Regions from separate parts of the Streptomyces sp. NPDC102441 genome, predicted to be linked through region 3. Evidence: riboswitches for the same ligand, from Rfam matches in the RefSeq annotation. Region 3 holds a riboswitch; each other region holds the start of a gene.
The links. Region 3 has a riboswitch for cobalamin ahead of ACIREO_RS12615 (ABC transporter substrate-binding protein). Riboswitches for the same ligand answer to the same signal wherever they lie in the genome.
Positions count from the first base shown of each region.

Region 1 (4,895 bases), on a different contig from region 3:
ACAGCACGTCGCGGCCCAGGACGTCCGTACCGAGCGGGTGCCCCGCGCCGGGCGGCTGCGACGGCAGCGCGCCCTCGGCCGACGGCGCGGCGCTTGCCGCCCAGGGCCCCAGCAGGGCGATGAGCACCGGCACGCCGAGCAGTACCAGAGCGATCCACGGACGGCGTCGCCTGCCGGTACGCGCGCAGCCGGCCTTCTCCGGCGCGGTCATGCCGTCACCTCCCGGCGCGGTGCCAGCCGGTGGGCGACCAGGTCACCGACGAGGTTCACCGCGACGGCTGTTCCGGCGAACAGCAGCGCGTACGTCTGCACCTGGGGCAGGTCCCGGTTCTGCACCGACTCGACGAAGCCGCCCCCCAGCCCCCGGAAGCCGAACACCGCCTCCACCAGCACGGCACCGCCCAGCAGCCCCTCCACGCAGCGGGCGAACTGCTGCGCGGCGGGGCCCAGGGCCCCCGGCAGCACATGGCGCAGCACCACCGTCCGTTCCCGCATCCCGAGCAGCCGCAGGTGCTCGGCGACCGGCCCGTGCCGCCCCGCCGCCACACCGGCGCGGATCTGCCGTGCCAGATCACACAGGTGCCTGGCCGTCAGTACGGTGACCGGCAGCACCAGGACAGCCGGCTGCGCCACCAGCGCGGCCGTGTCCATGCCGATGGCGGTGGCCGGCAGCAGCCCGGCCGCCAGCGACACCGAGGCGACCAGCAGCAACCCGAGCACGAACTCCGGGACCGCGTGCAGCACGACGGCGGCCGTGTTCAACGTCCGGTCGACGCGGCTGCCCTCCCGCAGCCCGGACACCGTGCCCAGCAGCGGCGCGAGCACCGTGACCAGTACCAGCGCGGGCAGGCCCAGCAGCAGCGTCACGCCGATGCGGCTGCCGATGTCGTCACCCACCGGCAGCCCGGTCGTCAGGGAGTTCCCGAAGTGACCGCTGGACAGGCTGCCGAGCCAGTGCCCGAAGCGGGTCCAGGCAGGCTCGTCCAGACCCAGCTGTGTACGGAGCGCGGCCACCTGTTCGGGCGTGCCGAGTTCGCCGCGGAGCACGTCCGCCGTGTCACCGGGCAGCAGTGAACCGACGGCGAACACGGCGACCAGCACCACCAGGCACTGGAGGACCGCCAGCAGGGAACGCCGAAGAAGGTAGGCGCGCACGTCAGCCGACGCGGACCCGGTCGAACCGGGCCCAGTCGTGCGAGTTCGGCGGTGCGGCGCGCAGGCCGCTCACCGACGGGCCGATGGCGTCGTTGGCGTCGGAGAAGGCCCACACCAGCAGCCCGGACCCGTCCCGGGCGATCTTCTGGGCCCGTGCGAGCAACGCCAGCCGGTCCTGCTCCCCACGGGTGGTGCGGGCGCGGTCCAGCAGCGCGTCGAACTCCTCCGAGGTGTACTGCGTCTGGTTGCGGGCCGCTCCGCCGCGGACCCGTTGCTGGAGGAAGTCGGAGACCGGCAGCGTGGAGGTGGTGTTGAAGGCGGCGACCCCCTTCGTCTTGATCTCGCTGAAGTACGTACTGGAGGCCCTGACGTTGGCGGTCACCTCCAGCCCGACCTCGCCCAGCTGTCGGCCCATCAGGTTCGCTGCGGCCTCCCACGCGGCGTCGACGGGGCTGGTCTCCACGGTGACGGGCAGTCCCTCCGCACCGGCTTCCCTGACCAGCCTCCGCGCCTCCCCGACGTCCCGTTCGCGGGGCGCCAGGCCCTCCGGATAGCCGCGCAGGCCCATCCCGAACAGGTCGTTCCCCGGCTCACCGTGGCCGGCCAGCGCGACCCGGACCAGTGCCTCCCGGTCGATCCCGAGCTGTACGGCCCGTACCAGCCGCGGGTCGTCGAAGGGCTTGCGGCCGGTGCGCAGCAGCAACTGCTGCGCGGTGGCACGCCGTGCGGTCAGCAGTCGCGTCGAGCCTTCCCGCTTCAGCCGTTCCACGGAGGCGCCGGCCATGTCGGCGGCGTAGTGGACCTGCCCGGACAGCAGCGCGTTGAGCCGCGCCGACTCCTCGTTCGCGGGGACGATCTCCAGCTCCGCTATGTGCGGGGCACCGTCCCAGTGGTCGGCCCATCGCCGGTAGCGGGCGGTGCCGCCGGGCGTGAACGACACATAGGTGAAGGGGCCGGAGCCGACGGGCTCGTGAAAGTCCTTCGTGCCGTCGGGGATGATCTCGGTGCCGGGGCCTGCGAAGACGGTGGGGAACTCGAAGTTGGGCGCCTTCAGTGCGAAGACGACCGACCGTTCGCCGTCTGCCCTGCTGGCGTCGAAGTCGATCGCGGAGAGCAGTACCTGCGAGGGCGAGCCGGTGCCGGGGTCGGCGGCGCGCCGGTAGCTGTGGAGGACGTCCTTCGCGGTGACCGGTTTCCCGTCGTGGAACTCCGCCTTGCGCAGACGTATTCGCCACCGGGTGCCGGAGGTGTCGCTCTCCCAGGATTCCGCGAGCCGCTCGCGGACGGACATGTCGTCCGCGTAGGTGGCCAGGGTGTCGTAGAGGGCCTTGGCGCGGGCCTGGTCGACGAAGTTCGGGGCGACGTGGGGGTCGAGGGTCTCCTGCGAGCCACCCGCCGTGAAGGCTGCGCGGAACCGGTCGCCCCCTCCCCCGTCCTTCCTGTCCGCACCACAGCCGGCGAGCAGGCCGGACGCGGCCAGCCCCAGGGCCCCGCCGGCGGCCAGCACGCTCCGTCTGCCGGGCTCAGGGCGGTTGCCGGGTTGTGGCCGGTGCCCCGGCTCCGTCCGGGCATGCATCGTCACAGTCGATCCTTTCCGGGGGTGTCCTCGCCCCTGCTGTCGGACCGGCGACGGGTCAGTCTCCTGGCTCCCGGATCGTCGCTCTCCTCCGCCTTCCCATCCGCGGCTGCGGACAGTGACATACAGAAGGACCGCTCCCCGGTCACAGTGGCGGGACCGCGCCGGACTCGCACCGGCTTCCTGATCCCCGTCGCCTCGTGGGCTCATTGTGACCCATGAGGTCGCCGGAGCGTGCCCCGGCTCTCGCCCCGGGCTCCGGAGCAACCGCGGTCAGCCGCGCAACACGTCCCGCGCCACGTCGGCATCGGTGATCAGGATGTTGACCCACCCGCCCCGCACCGCTCCTCGGATGGCCTCCACCTTGTCCTTGCCGCCCGCCACACCGATCCGGCGCTCCACGGCTCGGAGGTCGTCCGGCTCGATCGCGATGAGACGGTCGTTGAAGGGCGCGTCCACGGGCTCGCCCTCGGCGTCGAAGTAGCGGGCGCATACGTCGCCGACCGCCCCCAGCTCTCTGAGCCGCTGCTGGTCCTCGGCGGTGACGGCGTTGCCCGAGCGGCGCAGCAACGGCGACGGGTCCAGGCTGCCGATGCCCAGAACGGCCAGCGTGATGCGGGACCACGCCTGCATGACCTCCGCCATGGCCGGCTCCCGCGAGAGCAGGTCACGCAGCTCGCGGCTGCCGACCAGCGCCGCGGAAGGGGCGAAGACCGGCCGCGCCCCGGTGAGTTCCGCCAGGCGGCTCGTCAGCCGTGTGGCGTGCAACTGCACCTCCGGGCTCCCCGATCCGCCGAGGATCTGCACGACCTCATGGGCAACGGACGAGGTCTTGGCCCGCATGACCTTGACCGATTCCAGCAGGGTGGCGCTCCACGAGGACACGCCGATGACATCGCCTCCCTTGAGCGTGGCGTCCAGATAGGTGGCGGTCGCCGCGGCGAGGGCCGGAATGACGTCGGCGCCCGATCCCTCCGTCTCGACCACGACCGCGTCACGCAGGCCGTAGCGCTCGACCAGCGCATCCTCCAGCTCGGCGTGCACGCCTTCGGGTGAGACCACCACCGTACGGACCACACCCCGGTCGACCGCTTCCTTGAGGAGGCGGGAGACGCGGGGCTGGGACATATGGAGATGCGCCGCGATCTCCGGCTGCCTCACGCCGCGCTCGTGGTACATACGAGCCACCTTGACCAGCAGCCGGATGTGGTCCGGGCTGGGAGTGGACGACGCCACCGCCACCATGCCTCCAACTTCCTTGGTCCCGAGAGTCAGGCGCCGGATCGCACCGCACCGTCGCGGGCCATTCTATTCGCGGGGCGCTCGCTCGCGCCGGTGGTCATGGTGTCCCTCACCTCGCGCGTGCCCCGAGGTCGCGAGCGGCCCCGAGGCGCTGGTGCCAGCGGGCGACGGCATCGCTCCGGCGGGCGTCCTCCCAGGCGGGTGCGAAGATCCTCAGACCGCTGTCGGCACGCCGTTCCAGCTCGCCGGCCGTCCACAGGCCGGCGCCGAGACCGGCCAGATGGGCCGCTCCCATCGCGGAGAGTTCGTGATGCGGTGTACGGGCCACGGTCATGTCACTGATGTCGGCCTGCAGTCGCATGAGCTCGTCGCAGCGGCTCAGCCCGCCGTCGGCGACGACGTGGCGCAGCCCGGGCAGGACTGCGAGGACGTCATTCACCTGAAAGGCGACCGATTCCAGTGCTGCGCGAGCCAGTTGGGCGCGGCCGGTCCCCAGGCCGAACCCGGCGAGCACGGGCACGGCCCGGGCGTCCCACCAGGGTGCGCCGACGCCGCCGAAGGCCGGCACCAGGGTCGCGCCGCCGGCGTCCGCGTCGGAGGCGAGCCGGAGCACCTCCTCGGGTGTGCAGCCGAGGAGTTCGGCCAGCCAGGTGATGGTGCGCCCGGTGGAGCGGATGTTGGCCTCGTGCGCGTACGTCGTCGGTCCGGTGGACCAGGCCACTGTGGTGCACAGATCCTCCGCCGGCCGGGACGAGTCCGTGACGGCCATGACGGAGGAGCCGGTGCCGTAGGTGACCTTGACGGTTCCCCGGCGCCAGCCGGCGTGGGCGAACAGCGCGGCGTGCGAGTCACCCATCACCGCGAGCACCGGGGTGCCGTCGAGCAGCGGCGTCAGTCCGCGGATCTTCCCGAAGGGCCCGGT
Region 1 is NZ_JBIWKH010000009.1:333,265-338,159, reverse strand. Features, by position in the region: gene ACIREO_RS22035 (ABC transporter permease) at 1-211, opposite strand, end outside; gene ACIREO_RS22030 (ABC transporter permease) at 208-1,155, opposite strand; gene ACIREO_RS22025 (ABC transporter substrate-binding protein) at 1,157-2,731, opposite strand; cobalamin riboswitch at 2,791-2,919, opposite strand; gene ACIREO_RS22020 (sugar-binding transcriptional regulator) at 3,005-3,976, opposite strand; gene ACIREO_RS22015 (FGGY family carbohydrate kinase) at 4,083-4,895, opposite strand, start outside.
Region 1: another riboswitch for cobalamin. It lies ahead of ACIREO_RS22025 (ABC transporter substrate-binding protein); the one in region 3 lies ahead of ACIREO_RS12615 (ABC transporter substrate-binding protein).

Region 2 (4,895 bases), on a different contig from region 3:
GAGGTCCGCGTCGGCGAGCTCCTCCGCCCGGTCCACGAACCGCACCACCACACCCGGCTCGGCCGCCAGCGCGTCCACATCGGTGAAGTTCGACATCAGGGGTACGGCGCACACCGCGACCCGCAGCACGTCCTCGCCGTGCGGCGGCGCCACGGCCGACTCCCGTACGGTGCCGCGCATCGACACGCGCAGCCCGTCCTCCTCGTCGATGCCCAGACCGTGGGCGTAGGGCAGCACCCCGTACGTCCGCCTCCCCGTGAGCCCGAGCAGCATGTCGAGCCCCGGCTCCAGCAGCGACACGTCACCGCGGAACTTGTTGACGAGGTACCCGGCGACCAGCGACTGGTCCTCCGGGCTCAGCAGCGCCGTCGTGCCGAAGAACGAGGCGAACACGCCGCCCCGGTCGATGTCGCCGACCACCAGCACGGGAAAGCGCGCGGCCCGCGCGATCCCCATGTTCACGATGTCCGTGCGCCGTAGGTTGATCTCGGCCGGGCTGCCCGCCCCCTCGCAGATCACGGCGTCGTACGTGCTCCGCAGCTGCTCCAGACAGTCCACGACCGTCCCCAGCAGCGCCTCCTGGCGCCCGCCGTGGTAGCCGCGCGCACTCATCTCGCCGACCGGCTTCCCCATCAGGACGACCTGGCTCGACCGGTCGCCGCCCGGTTTGAGCAGCACCGGGTTCATCAGCGCCGAGGGCTCCACCCGGGCCGCCTGCGCCTGCATCGCCTGGGCGCGGCCGATCTCCGCACCCTCGCGGGTGACGAACGAGTTCAGCGACATGTTCTGCGCCTTGAACGGCGCGACCTTCACACCCCGGCGCACGAGCCACCGGCAGATCCCGGCCGTGACGACGCTCTTGCCCGCGTCCGAAGTGGTTCCCGCGACCAGCAGCCCGCCGCTCATCCGACTCTCCGTCCCATGGCCGACCGCCCCGCCGCACACACGGCGAGGGCCAGCACACTCACCCGGCGCGACAGCCGCACCGCGCGTTCGATGTCCGTGACCCGCACGTCCCGGCCGGCCTCGCCGTTGAGCACCGGCCGGTGCTCGACCCGCCCGCCGTACGCGAGGGTCCCGCCCAGCCGTACGCCGAGCGCACCCGCGAACGAGGCCTCCACCGGGCCCGCGTTGGGACTGGGATGCCTCCCCGCGTCGGCCCGCCAGGCCCGGGCCGCCTCGCGCGGGCGCCCCCCGGCGGCCACGGCGAGCAGGGCGGTGAGCCGGGCCCCGGGCCAGCCGGCGACGTCGTCGAGCCGGGCCGACGCCCAGCCGTAGCGCCGGTAGCGGGGCGACTTGTGCCCGACCATGGCGTCGAGCGTGTTGACCGCCCGGAAGGCGACCAGTCCCGGCACCCCGCCCAGCGCGCCCCACACGAGGGCTCCCACGACGGCGTCGGAGGTGTTCTCGGCGACGGACTCCACCACCGCGCGGGCGATCTGCTGCCCGTCCAGCGCCTGCGGATCGCGGCCGCACAGATGCGGCAGCCGCTCCCGGGCGAGCTCGATGTCCCCGGCGGCCAGCGCCCCGCCGATGGCCCGGGCCTCGCGGCCCAGCGAGGTGCCCCCGACGACGGACCAGGTGGCGGCGGCGGTCAGCGCCACGGCTGCGGCGGGACGGTTCCGTACGGCACGGGCGGCCAGCGCGGCGGCGCCCGTGGCACCACCGGCGCAGACGAGCGTGTGCAGGGCGCCCCAGCCGCGGTGGTCGCGCCACAGCCGGCTCTCGGCGCCCGCCGCACCACGCCCGAAGGCGGCGACGGGGTGGCCCCGCCGGGGATCACCGAGCAGCAGGTCGCCGATCAGCCCTGCGGCGGCGCCGTACGCGAAGATGCGGTCGGCTCGCACCGCTCAGCCGGCCGTCGCGCCTCGAAGGACCTCGGTGGCAGGTGGTGCGGCGGGCGACGCAGGGCAGCCGGGCATGGCGTGTGTCCTCACTCAGGGTCCGCGCCCTGGTTCGACGTGACCGGCGACGAGAGTCTCCTGGCTTCCGGATCCGCAGTTCCTCCGGCCTTCCAGTCCGCGGTGGCGGACCGTGACTTCCGTATGGAGGCTGCTCCCCGGTGACAGTGGCGGGACCGCGCCGGATTCGCACCGGCTTCCTCTCCTGTCGCCGTCAGGCCGACCGGCACCGGTCGGCCTGAATGGCTCCGGCAGTCCACCATGCCCCGCGAACGCCCGTCAACCTGCCGTTGACCTGCGAGGCTGTGCCGATACGCACACCGGGCCGGACACACCACGTGTGTCCGGCCCGGTGTGCTGCCTGACGGCCTCTCAGGCGACGATCAGATAGATCCCGTACGCGACGGCCGCCAGGCACAGTGCGAAGCAGGCGTACGCGCCGGTGCGCGCCAGGGCGCCGCCGCCACCGCCGCTCTGCGCCGTCGACGTCTGCCTGGCGAGACCCGTGACGCCGAGGGTGAAGAGGCCGACCAGTGCGACGGTGACCACGAGGCTGACGCCGAAGACGGAGGCGAGAGCTGCCCAGTCGATGTTCATGCGGATCTGTCCTTACACCGTGGCCGGGTCGGCCGGGGTTCCGGCCGTCGGAGCCGGGGCCGGGATGGTGGTCTTGAACTCCGGTGCGACGGTACCGGCGGGCGGCGGGCTGACCGCCGCGACTGCGGTGGTGACGACGCCCGCGGCCTCGGCGCCCGGGGCCACGTCGTTGTGGTCGACCGGCTTGCGGCGCGACAGCAGCCAGATGGCGCTGGAGCCCGCGATGAGCAGGACGGCGACGGCCGTGACGCCCCAGGGGCCCTGCTTGGTCAGGAACTCGGCGCCCGCGCCCATCAGACCGGCGGCGGGCAGGGTCAGGCCCCAGGCCACGAACATCCGGGTGGCGGTGGACCAGCGGACCGTGCCTCCCTTGCGTCCGAGACCCGCGCCCATGACGGCGCCCGAGCAGGACTGCGTGGTGGAGAGGGAGAAGCCGAGGTGCGAGGAGGCCAGGATGACCGTGGCCGCGCTCGTCTGGGCCGCGAAGCCCTGCTGCGGGCGCAGGTCGGTGAGGCCGCTGCCCATCGTGCGGATGATGCGCCAGCCGCCGAGGTAGGTGCCCATCGCGATGGCGATACCGGCTGAGGCGATGACCCAGACCGGCGGGTTGGAGCCGGGGGAGAGGACGCCCCCGGTGACCAGGGCCAGGGTGATGATGCCCATGGTCTTCTGTGCGTCGTTGGTGCCGTGGGCGAGCGAGACGAGACCGGCCGAGGCGATCTGGCCGGCGCGGTACCCCTTCGCGGTCGACTTCAGCTGGGCCTCGTCGGTGATCTTCCGGTTGAGGCGGTACGTCAGCTTCGTGGCCAGCAGCGCGGCGAGACCGGCCACGACGGGCGCGGCGATCGCGGGCAGCAGGACCTTCGTGACGACGGTTCCGCCGTTGATCGAGGACCAGCCGGCGGACATGACCGCGGCACCGATGAGGCCGCCGAAGAGTGCGTGGGAGGAACTGGAGGGCAGGCCGACCAGCCAGGTCAGCAGATTCCACAGGATCGCGCCGACGAGCGCCGCGAAGATGACCTCGGTTCTGAGGCCGTTCTCGTTGATGATCCCGCCGGAGATCGTCTTGGCGACCTCCACCGACAGGAACGCGCCGACGAGGTTGAGAACGGCGGACATCGCCACCGCTGTCTTGGGCTTGAGTGCGCCGGTGGAGATGGTGGTGGCCATCGCGTTGGCGGTGTCGTGGAAACCGTTCGTGAAATCGAACACGAGAGCTGTCACGATCACGATCGCGAGCAGCAGCGTGATGTGTTCCATTTACCCAGGCAATCGTTCGACGTCATTGGCACGTGGAACGTAAGCAACCAGGGTGAACGGAAGATGAACTCGGCAGGGCGGCACGGTGACCCCAACCGCGTGCACCGATTCCGCTTGTGTGCGCGAGGGGTGGGCCGGACCGTCGCCGCCGGTGCGGGGCACGGCGCCGGTCGCGGCCGGGGCATCCGGCGGCGACCGATTTGCCCCGTTGGGGAGACATCGGTCACGTGACTCTAGGATCCCCGCATGAGTGACGTGGACAGGAACGCGATCGAGCAGGCGTGGAACGGTGTCGTCGAGACGGCCCGCAGGACGGCCGCGGAAGGCCTGGTCGTCGGCACCTCGGGCAATGTGTCGGCCCGGATCGGCGGAGTCGTCCTGGTCACCCCCAGCGGGGTGCCGTACGACCGGCTCGGCCCCGGGGACGCTGTCGGAGTCGACCTCGAAGGGCGCCAGGTCCTGGGCGAACTGGCCCCGACCAGCGAACTCCCGCTCCATCTGGCCGTCTACCGTGCCGGCGACGCGGCCGCCGTCGTCCACACCCACGCCGTGCACGCGACGGCCGTCTCCACCCTCGTCCCCGAAGTGCCGCTCATCCACTACGCCGCCGCCCTGCTCGGCGGCCCCGTCCGCACCGCCGCCTACGCGCGCTACGGGACCCAGGAGCTCGCCGACGCCATGCTGGACGCCCTGCGCGACCGCACCGGCTGCCTGCTCCGTAACCACGGCACCGTCACCTACGGGGACACCCTCGACGAGGCCTACGACCGCACCGCCCAGCTCGAATGGATGTGCAGGCTCTGGCTCACCGCGAGCTCCGTACCCGGCCACCGGCCGAGCCTTCTCACCCCGGCCCAGCTACGCGACGTTCAGGACGCCCTGAAGGGGTACGGCCAGCCCGGCTGAGCCCGGAGCCGCACCGTACGGCCCCTGCCCACTGGCAAATGGCGCCCGCGCCCAGGACACTGGAGCCGTGCGCCCGGCAACAGCGGCGGCAGTGGCCGCAACCTCGATCCTCGGCGTCGGCGCGGCAGCGGTCGCCGCCGGCCGCTACGCCAGCGACGCCGCCCTGGGGGCGTCCTCGCCACGGCCCTTCCCGGCCGACCGCCGTCTTACCGTGCACGCCACCGCGGC
Region 2 is NZ_JBIWKH010000022.1:51,321-56,215, reverse strand. Features, by position in the region: gene ACIREO_RS35990 (cobyric acid synthase) at 1-906, opposite strand, end outside; gene ACIREO_RS35985 (cobalamin biosynthesis protein) at 903-1,847, opposite strand; cobalamin riboswitch at 1,976-2,105, opposite strand; gene ACIREO_RS35980 (hypothetical protein) at 2,274-2,498, opposite strand; gene ACIREO_RS35975 (anion permease) at 2,511-3,761, opposite strand; gene ACIREO_RS35970 (class II aldolase/adducin family protein) at 4,008-4,667, shown strand; gene ACIREO_RS35965 (alpha/beta hydrolase) at 4,735-4,895, shown strand, end outside.
Region 2: another riboswitch for cobalamin. It lies ahead of ACIREO_RS35985 (cobalamin biosynthesis protein); the one in region 3 lies ahead of ACIREO_RS12615 (ABC transporter substrate-binding protein).

Region 3 (4,895 bases):
CTGGCAGCGGCTGATCAGCACAGAACCGTTCCGCCGCCCCGCCGGCGGAACGCCCGAAGAGCGACTGGACCTCGCTTACGACCGGTTGCGGATCCTCAACCTCTCCCTCGACAGCGGAGCGCGGCTCGCCGCCGACCCGCGCGCGCTGGCCGCCCTGCACGCCTGGCTCGGCCCGGTGGACCCCGCGCTGACCACCGTGGCGGGTATCCACTACAACCTCTTCCTCGGCAGTCTCCTCGACCACGACTGCGTCGGCCGACGTGATCTGTCGGACTACCTGACGATGCGGCGCATCGGCACCTTCCTCTGTACGGAGGTGGCGCACGGCAACAACGCGACGGCCATGGAGACCACCGCCACCTACGACCGTGAGCGGGACGGCTTCGTCCTGCACACCCCGAACCCGGGCGCGCAGAAGTTCATGCCCAACACCAGCCCGGCGGGCGGAGCGAAGTCGGGTCTGGTCGCCGCCCGCCTGGTGGCCGACGGTTCCGACCACGGGGTACGCCTCTTCCTGGTGCCGCTCACCGACGACGTACAGCCGCTGCCGGGCGTCCGGGTGCGCCGGCTGCCGGCCCGGATGGGCAGCCCCGTGGACCACTGCCTGACCTCGTTCGACCGGCTCTTCGTGGCTCGGGACGCCCTGCTGGGAACGGGTGAGGAAGGCGAAGAACACGGGGAGTTCAGAACCGGACCGGGGGACAGGCGGCGCAGGTTCCTCACCTCGATCGGCCGGGTCACCCCCGGGCGGATCTCCATGAGCGCCTGCGCGGCGGGCTCGGCCCGGGCGACCCTGGCGGTCGCCGTACGCTACGGCGGCCACCGGATGATCTCCGGCTCCCGGTCCACCCCACCGGTGCCGGTGAACGCCCACCGGACCCACCACGGACCGCTCGCCTCGGCCATGGCCACGGTCTTCGCGATGAGCCTGCTGTACCGCAGGGCACAGGGGCGGTGGGAGGCCTGTACGGACGAGGACGGCCGGACGGACGCGGGGAGACTGGTCGATGTCGCCAAGGCGTGGATCACCTGGCGGGCCCGTGAGGTCATCGTCGAGAGCCGTGAACGCTGCGGCGCGCAGGCGCTGCTGGAGAACAACGGCATGACCGAACTCGTCACAGGCGTGGAGGGGGCCATCACCGCGGAGGGCGACAACATCGCCCTGTACGCCAAGGCGGCGGCCGACATGCTCTTCGCCGCCGAGCCCGGCCGTGACGGCCTCCCGGACCGCGACCCGGGACCCGGGGACCTCGCCGACCCGCACTTCCTGGGCCGGCTCCTCGCCTCGGTCCAGGACATCTGGTTCGCCCGGGCAAGGGCCCGTGCGCTGCGGGCGCCCGACGCCGGGACCCTCGACCGGTGGAACGCGGCCTCGGGCCCCGCTCTGCGCGGGGTCGAGGCCTACGCCTACCGGCAGGCCGCCGAGGCCTACGCCGAGGCCCGGTCGACGCTGCCCGAGGGAGAGGCCAGGGACCGGCTCGGGGAGCTGGAGCGGCTGTTCGCCGTCGAGTGGGTGTCCCGCAACAGCGGCGACCTGATGGCCGCCGGTCTCCTGAGCGCCGATCAGGTGGAGGCGTTGCCGGAGGCCGTCGAGGAGCTCGTCGCGGCCGTCGCCGCGCACGCCCCGGAACTGGCCGGTTCCTTCGCCCTGCCGGAGGAACTGCTCGCCGACTGGCCGATCGCCGGACCGGGCTACGCGGACGCGTACGACGATCCCCGGGGCCCGTGGAACACCGGCGCGGCGGACGCGCGATGAGTCCCGGACGCAGCGGGCAGGCGCTGTGCGGCCGCCTGGGCGAGCACCTGGAGATCCTGGGACTGCGCGCCGTCCTGCTGGCCTACTGGGGCACGACATCCGTGCTCGCCCGCCGGAACGGGAAGCCGCGTACGGACGGTGGCGAATCGGTTCACCCCAAGCGCTGACCCGGCCGACGGCCGGCCGGTACGGAGCGGGAGACCCCCGCCCGCCGTACCGGCGACGGCCCCGAGGCCGCCGGTGAGCCGCGTGATAGCTTGCAGACGCCAGTCACACTCCACGTGGAGTCAGGGAATCCGGTGCGAATCCGGAACTGACGCGCAGCGGTGAGGGGGACGGGCAGGGCCACGGCCACTGGGACACCCTCGGGTGCACCGGGAAGGCGCCCTGTCCGGACGAACCCGAGTCCGAAGACCTGCTGGCACCCGCTTCCGCACCGGGAGCGGAACTCCGTACCGGGCTCCGCGCATGAGCCCAGAGAACGCCGAGGACTCCTTGCCGCCCATAGCCAGCACCGTACGCCGAACAGCCCTGCTCACCGCGGGACTTGTCCTCATGACCGCCTGCGGCGGAGGCGGCAGCACATCCGACGGTGCCGCACGGGACGCAGTCGCCGGCTTCCCCGTCACGCTGAAGAACTGCGGCCGTACGGTGACTGTCGACGCGGCACCGCGTCACGCCGTCTCCCTCAACCAGGGATCGACGGAGATCCTGCTCTCCCTGGGCCTCGCCGACAGGATCGCGGGTACCGCGACATGGACGGACCCGGTGATGAAGGGCCTGGAGAAGGACGAGGCGACGGTGGAGCGCCTCGCCGAGAACCAGCCCTCCGCCGAGAAGGTCCTCGCCGGGGAACCCGACTTCGTCAGCGCCTCGTTCGAGTCCACCCTGGGTAAGGGCGGCGTGGCGTCCCGCGACCAGTTCGAGAAGCTGGGCGTACCCACCTACCTCTCACCCGCCGACTGCGCGGGCAAGGACAACACGGGCAGCGGCGACGGCTCCCGCTCCGAGCCACTGACCATGGACCGTGTCTACGGCGAAGTGCGCGACCTGGCCGAGGTGTTCGGAGTCCCGGAGCGCGGCGAGAAGCTGGTGAAGAGCCTCCGCAGCCGCGTCGACGAGGCGACCGCGGACATCGACGCGTCCGGCACCACCCTGCTCTACTGGTTCGCCAACGCCGAGGCCCCCTACATGGCGGGATGCTGCGGCGCCCCGGGCATCATCACCGAGGAACTCGGCGCGAAGAACGTCTTCGACGACTCCCACGAGGAATGGCCCCAGATCAACTGGGAGACCGTCGCCGACCGCGACCCCGACGTGCTGGTCATCGGCGATCTCACCCGTGAGTCGCAGACGGCCGAGAGCGCGGAGAAGAAGATCGAGTTCCTGGAGACCAACCCCGCCACGAAGAACATGGACGCCGTCCGGCACAAGCGGTACGTCCTGCTCAGCGGCCAGGCGATGAATCCGGCGATCCGGACCGTGGAGGGCGTGGAGCGCGTCGCGGCCGGGCTGCGCTCGTTCGGGCTCGCGGGGTGACGAAGACCCACCAGCTTCCGGACGTACGCGCGGAGCGGCCTACGGCGATCCGGTCGGCCGCCGGAGCCAGGATCCTCCTGCGCGACGGTGCCCTGTGGAGTGCCGGGACCGTCCTGCTGCTCCTGTCCGTGGCGGTCGCCGTCACGATCGGCCCCGCACGGATCTCCGTCCCGGACGTCTGGTCCGCGGTTGCCTCGCACCTCGGCCTCGGCGACGGGCGGCTGACCCCGATCCGGGACGGCATCATCTGGAACCTGCGCATGCCCCGCACCCTGCTGGCCGCGGTGTGCGGCGCCGGACTCGCGGTGTGCGGCACCGTGATGCAGTCGCTGCTGCGCAACCCGCTCGCCGACCCGTTCGTCCTCGGTGTCTCCTCGGGGGCCTCCACCGGGGCGGTCGTGGTCGTCGTCCTCGGCGTCGGCGGGGGAGCGGTGTCGGTCTCGGGCGGTGCCTTCGTCGGGGCTCTCTGCTCGTTCGCCCTCGTCCTGCTCCTCAGCCACACACTCGGCGGATCCACCGACCGGGTGGTGCTCTCCGGGGTGGCGGCCATGCAGCTCTTCTCCGCGCTCACCTCCTTCGTGGTGATGACCGCCGCCGACGCCGAGCAGACCCGGGGCGTGCTCTTCTGGCTGCTCGGCTCACTGAGCGGGGTCGGCTGGAACGACGTGTGGATGTGCTCGGCCGTGCTGGCCGTGGCCCTGCTGGTCTGCCTCGGCCATGCCCGCACGCTCGACGCCTTCGCCTTCGGGCAGGACGCGGCGGCCTCCCTCGGCGTGCACGTGGCCCGCACCCGGATCGTGCTGCTCTGCACCACCGCGCTGCTGACTGCGGCCCTCGTCAGCTCGGCGGGCGCCATCGGGTTCGTCGGCCTCGTCCTGCCGCACGCCGCCCGGGCGCTCACGGGGTCCGGGCACCGGAGGCTGCTGCCGGTGACCGCCCTCGCCGGAGCGGTGTTCCTGGTCTGGGTCGACACCCTGGCCAGGACCGTCCTCGACCCGCAGGAGGTCCCGGTCGGTGTCGTCACCTCCCTCATCGGGGTGCCCGTCTTCGTCCTGGTGCTCTACCGCACACGGAGGGGCGCATGACCCGGGCAGGCATCACGGACGACGGCCTGCGGGCCGCCCGGGTCAGCAGGGAAGCCGGCGGGAGGATCGTGCTCGACGACGTGAGCATCGCGCCGCCGCCCGGCACCACGGTCGGGCTCCTGGGTCCGAACGGCTCCGGCAAGACCACGCTGCTGCGGGTCATGTCGGGGGTCCTCACCCCCGGCGCGGGCGTGGTCACCCTCGACGGACGCACGTTCGCCGAGACCGGCCGCAGAGGTGTGGCCCGCCGCGTGGCCGTCGTCGACCAGCACGCGGTGACCCAGGTCGACCTGAGCGTGCTGGACGTCGTACGCCTCGGCCGCATCCCGCACCGGCGGCCCTGGTCCGCGCCCGGCCCCGAGGACGAGGACGCCGTACGCGAAGCTCTGGCACGCACCGGGCTCGCCGACCGCGCCGCGCAGTCCTGGCACACCCTGTCCGGCGGTGAGCGCCAGCGCGTGCAGATCGCCCGCGCCCTCGCCCAGCAGCCGCGTGAACTCCTGTTGGACGAACCC
Region 3 is NZ_JBIWKH010000005.1:248,876-253,770, reverse strand. Features, by position in the region: gene ACIREO_RS12625 (acyl-CoA dehydrogenase) at 1-1,756, shown strand, start outside; gene ACIREO_RS12620 (hypothetical protein) at 1,753-1,923, shown strand; cobalamin riboswitch at 2,007-2,194, shown strand; gene ACIREO_RS12615 (ABC transporter substrate-binding protein) at 2,225-3,295, shown strand; gene ACIREO_RS12610 (FecCD family ABC transporter permease) at 3,343-4,380, shown strand; gene ACIREO_RS12605 (ABC transporter ATP-binding protein) at 4,377-4,895, shown strand, end outside.

Region 4 (4,895 bases), on a different contig from region 3:
CGCGCTGACGCCGCCCCACGAACACCCCGCCGGGCTTGTCCATGCCGTCCGCCCGGGCGTGCAGCACCAGGTGGCCCGGCCTCTCGTCGAGGCGGACGTCGTCCGGATCGCGCCGTCTTGGCGACACCCAGCAGGGTGCGAGTGCGAGGGAGTCGAAGTCGTCGCGGTGCGGCTCGGCGGGCCAGGGGCGCCGAGTCAGTCCCGGCGCCTCGGCGCGGAGTCCCAGCGGCCCCGGCAGCGGCCATTCGTCCTCCCATCGCACCGGTGCCAGGAACGTCTCACGCCCCATGCCGTGGAACCCAGGAGTGTCCCCGCGGGGCCGGGTGCCCAGCAGCACCATCCACCAGCTGCCGTCGTGCGCCTGCACCAAGTCGCCGTGGCCGGTGTTCTGCACCGGGTGATCCGTACTGCGATGGGACAGCACTGGGTTGTCCGGGTGCGGTTCGAAAAGGCCCGGCAGCGTGCGGGCCCTGGCCACCGACATCGCGTGCCCGCTCTCCGTCCCACCCTCCGACAGCAGCAGATACCACCAGTCGCCGATCCTGTAGAGGTGCGGGCCCTCGGGGTACTTGAGCCCGCTGCCCGACCACATCTCCACCGGCTCACCGAGCAGTTCGCCCGTCTTCGGCTCGATGCGCACCCCGCGGATCCCACCGTGGGAGAACACGCACCAGCAGTCGCCCTCGTCGTCCCAGGCCAGATCGGGGTCGATGCCGGGCACGCCGACCGGCACAGGGTCCGACCACGGACCGGCGGGATCCTCGGCGGTCACCAGGACGTTGCCGGCACCGGCGACCACGGTCGTGATCATCCAGAACCGGCCGTCGTGGTACCGCAGTGTGGGCGCGTACACCCCGCACGAGGACGGAGCCGTGTCAGGCAGCTCCAGCTGCGAAGGCCGGTCCAGGGCGTGTCCGATCAGCCGCCAGTGGACGAGGTCCCGGCTGTGCCACAGCGGCACGCCGGGTACGTATTCGAAGCTGGACGTCGCCACGTAGTAGTCCTCGCCCACGCGGCAGATGCTCGGATCCGGGCTGAAGCCGGGAATCACGGGATTGTCGAAGAGCACCATGGTCTGTCCTCAGGTTCGGGCCAGGACCGGGTCCCCAGGCCATGATCGTCGAAACGCTTCGAAGATGGCAGCACCGCATCGGGGTGTCAATAGACCTGGCGGTAGCGAGTGTTTGTCGAAGCGCTTCAACAACGCGCTTCGACAACGCCGGGTCGCCTACTGCACGCACAAATCCATGTGCGCGATCGTCAGGGCGGGGCCCAGACTGCGGGCATGGATCGAGAAGCCGTCGGACCCCCGCCCGTGACGTCCTCGGCGCGGTGGAACCGGGCCCTGGGATTTCCGCCCGATGCCCGCCTGCTGATCGTCAACTGCGACGACTTCGGTATGGATCCCTCGATCAACGCCGCGGTGATCGAGTCGATCGAGCAGGGGATCGCCAGTTCGTGCAGCCTCATGACCGTGTGTCCGGCGGCACCGGACGCCGTGCGGATGCTCCGGCGGCGGCCGTGGATCCCGTTCGGGATCCACCTCACGATGGTGTGCGAGACGCCGCACCGGCCCTGGGGTCCCCTGACCGCCAAGGAGAGGGTTCCCTCCCTGCTCGACTCCGCGGGCGGCTTCTTCGAGCCCACCCCTGACGGGCGCGCCGCCGTCCTCGGCAGGGCCCGGCCCGACGAGGTCGAGACCGAGTTCCGCGCGCAGATCGAGGCCGTCACCGATGCGGGGCTCACGCCCACCCACCTGGACTTCCACTGCCTGGCCGACGGCGGCCGCGACGACATCCTCGACCTGACCGCAGGGCTGGCCGCGGAGTACGGGCTCGCCGTCCGCGTATGGCTCGAGCCGGGGCTACGGGCGATGCGGCGTCGGGCGCTGCCCGTCGTCGACCATGACTTCCTGGACAGCTTCTCCCTCGCGACGGAGGACAAGGCTGCCCGTTATGTGAGGCTGCTCCACGATCTGCCGGCCGGACTCAGCGAATGGGCCGTCCATCCCGGTCTCGGCGGCCAGGAGCCGGGGACCGTCGACGGCGGCCGGCCGGTGCGCCGTACGGACCACGCGTTCCTGACGTCGCCGGGGGCATGGGAAGCGGTGGCCCGGGAGGGCATCACGGTGATCGACTACCGGGCCCTTCAGCGCATCTGGGCCCGGAACACGGGTCCTGGGTGAGCCGGCGCCTCCACCATCCGCATGCTGGACCTGGCGCACCGCGGCCTCGGACGGCCCCGTAGGCTGGAGGGCGCAGCTGGTTCGCCCCGTCCGCCATGCGGGATGCGTCGCAAGAGGGAACCCGGTGGAATTCCGGGACTGCCCCGCAGCGGTGAGCGGGAACGACCGCCGTCATACGCACTGGGTCCGACGTACCGGGCCTGGGAAGCGACGGCCATTAGGTGTCCTCCTGGAGGGCGTGCCCGCGAGTCCGAAGACCTGCCATCTGCCCGCGCGCGAACGAACCGCGCGCGGACATCCCGGTGACCTCGTGGGCGGGTCGGCGTACATACCTGACGGATCCCCGCGTCGCTCGGCGCCCGTCCGGTACGTCACCCTTCGCGCTCTCGTCCCGTCTCCGGGATCTCAGGGATCCATCTCGCGAAGGAGATCTCCGTGACCACCGAACACGCGACCACGGCAACGCGGTCCACTGTGCACGGCTTCCCCCGGCAGGGACAGAACCGGGAACTGAAGAAGGCCGTCGAGGGCTACTGGAAGGGGCGTGTCACCGCCGGTGCCCTCCGCGCCACAGCCGCCGGACTGCGCCGCGCCAACTGGGAGCAGCTGAGCGCAGCAGGCATCGGCGAGGTCCCGACCGGGGACTTCTCGTACTACGACCATGTGCTGGACACCACCGTCATGGTCGGAGCCGTCCCCGCCCGCCACCGCGAGGCAGTCGCCACCGATCCACTCGACGGCTACTTCGCGATGGCACGCGGCACGCAGGACGTCGCACCGCTGGAGATGACCAAGTGGTTCGACACCAACTACCACTACCTCGTCCCGGAGCTGGGCCCCGACACCGCCTTCGCGGCGGACTCCGCCAAACAGGTCGCCGAGCTCAACGAAGCCGTGGCCCTCGGGATGTCCGCCCGGCCTGTGGTGGTCGGTCCCGTCACCTACCTGCTCCTCTCCAAGCCGGCCCCCGGCGTGGCCGCGGACTTCGATCCGCTCACGCTCCTGGACCGTCTGCTGCCGGTGTACGCCGAGGTGCTCGCCGACCTGCGCGCGGCGGGAGCCGAGTGGGTACAGCTCGACGAGCCCTCTCTCGTCCAGGACCGCACCCAGGCCGAACTCGACGCCACCGAGCGCGCCTACCAGCACCTGGGCACACTCACCGACCGGCCCAGGCTGCTCGTCGCCTCCTACTTCGGCCGGCTCGGCGAGGCTCTTCCCGTCCTGGCCGAGGCACCGGTGGACGGGCTCGCACTGGACTTCACGGAGGCCGCCGCCGGGAATCTGGAAGCCCTCGCCGCCGTCGGGGGACTCCCCGGGAAGCGCCTGGTCGCGGGAGTCGTCAACGGGCGCAACGTCTGGATCAACGACATGGAGAAGTCGCTCTCCACCCTGGGCACCCTGCTCGGGCTCGCCGGACGGATCGACGTGGCGTCCTCCTGCTCGCTGCTGCACGTCCCGCTCGACACGGCGGCCGAACGGGACATCGAGCCGCAGGTCCTGCGCTGGCTGGCGTTCGCCCGGCAGAAGACCGCCGAGATCGTCACCCTGGCCAGGGGACTCACCCGGGGCACCGAGGCCATCGCGGCCGAACTCGCCGTCAACCGGGCCGACCTGGCGTCCCGCGCGCACTCCCCCGTCACCCGGGACCCCGCCGTCCGCGCCCGGACCACGGCGGTGACCGAGGCCGACGCCCACCGCTCCCAGCCGTACGGGGAACGGGCCCCGGCCCAGCGCGCGCGCCTCGGCCTGCCCCTGCTGCCGACGACCACCATCGGCTCCTTCCCGCAGACCACCGAACTGCGCGCCGCCCGCGCCGGACTGCGGACCGGGCGCATCGACACGGCCGGATACGAGGAGCGCGTCAGGGCCGAGATCCAGGAAGTGATCTCCTTCCAGGAGAAGACCGGCCTGGACGTCCTGGTGCACGGTGAGGCCGAACGCAACGACATGGTGCAGTACTTCGCGGAGCAGCTGACCGGCTACCTCGCCACCCAGCACGGCTGGGTCCAGTCCTACGGAACCCGCTACGTCCGTCCGCCGGTCCTTGCCGGTGACATCTCCCGCCCCGAGCCGATGACGGTGGGCTGGACGACGTACGCCCAGTCCCTCACCGACCGTCCGGTCAAGGGAATGCTCACCGGGCCGGTCACCATGCTGGCCTGGTCCTTCGTCCGCGACGACCAGCCTCTCGGCGACACCGCGCGGCAGGTGGCCCTCGCCCTGCGTGACGAGGTGCACGACCTCGAGTCCGCGGGGACGCCGGTCATCCAGGTGGACGAGCCCGCGCTGCGCGAGACCCTGCCGCTGCGCGCCGCCGACCACCGGGCCTATCTCGGCTGGGCGACGGAGTCGTTCCGGCTCACCACCGGCGGGGTGCGGCCGGACACCCAGATCCACACCCACATGTGCTACGCCGAGTTCGGTGACGTCGTCCAGGCCATCGACGACCTCGACGCCGATGTGATCAGTCTGGAGGCCGCCCGTTCCCACATGCAGGTCGCCCATGAGCTGGCGGAGCACGGATACCCGCGCGAGGCGGGACCCGGCGTGTACGACATCCACTCGCCCCGCGTGCCGAGCGTCGAGGAGGCCGCCGAACTGCTGCGCACCGGGCTGAGGGCGATCCCGGCCGGACGGCTGTGGGTCAACCCGGACTGCGGACTCAAGACCCGTGGCTGGCCTGAGACCCGCGCGGCGCTGGAGAACCTCG
Region 4 is NZ_JBIWKH010000003.1:32,717-37,611, forward strand. Features, by position in the region: gene ACIREO_RS06405 (glycoside hydrolase family 43 protein) at 1-1,072, opposite strand, end outside; gene ACIREO_RS06410 (polysaccharide deacetylase family protein) at 1,286-2,185, shown strand; cobalamin riboswitch at 2,246-2,466, shown strand; gene metE (5-methyltetrahydropteroyltriglutamate--homocysteine S-methyltransferase) at 2,621-4,895, shown strand, end outside.
Region 4: another riboswitch for cobalamin. It lies ahead of metE (5-methyltetrahydropteroyltriglutamate--homocysteine S-methyltransferase); the one in region 3 lies ahead of ACIREO_RS12615 (ABC transporter substrate-binding protein).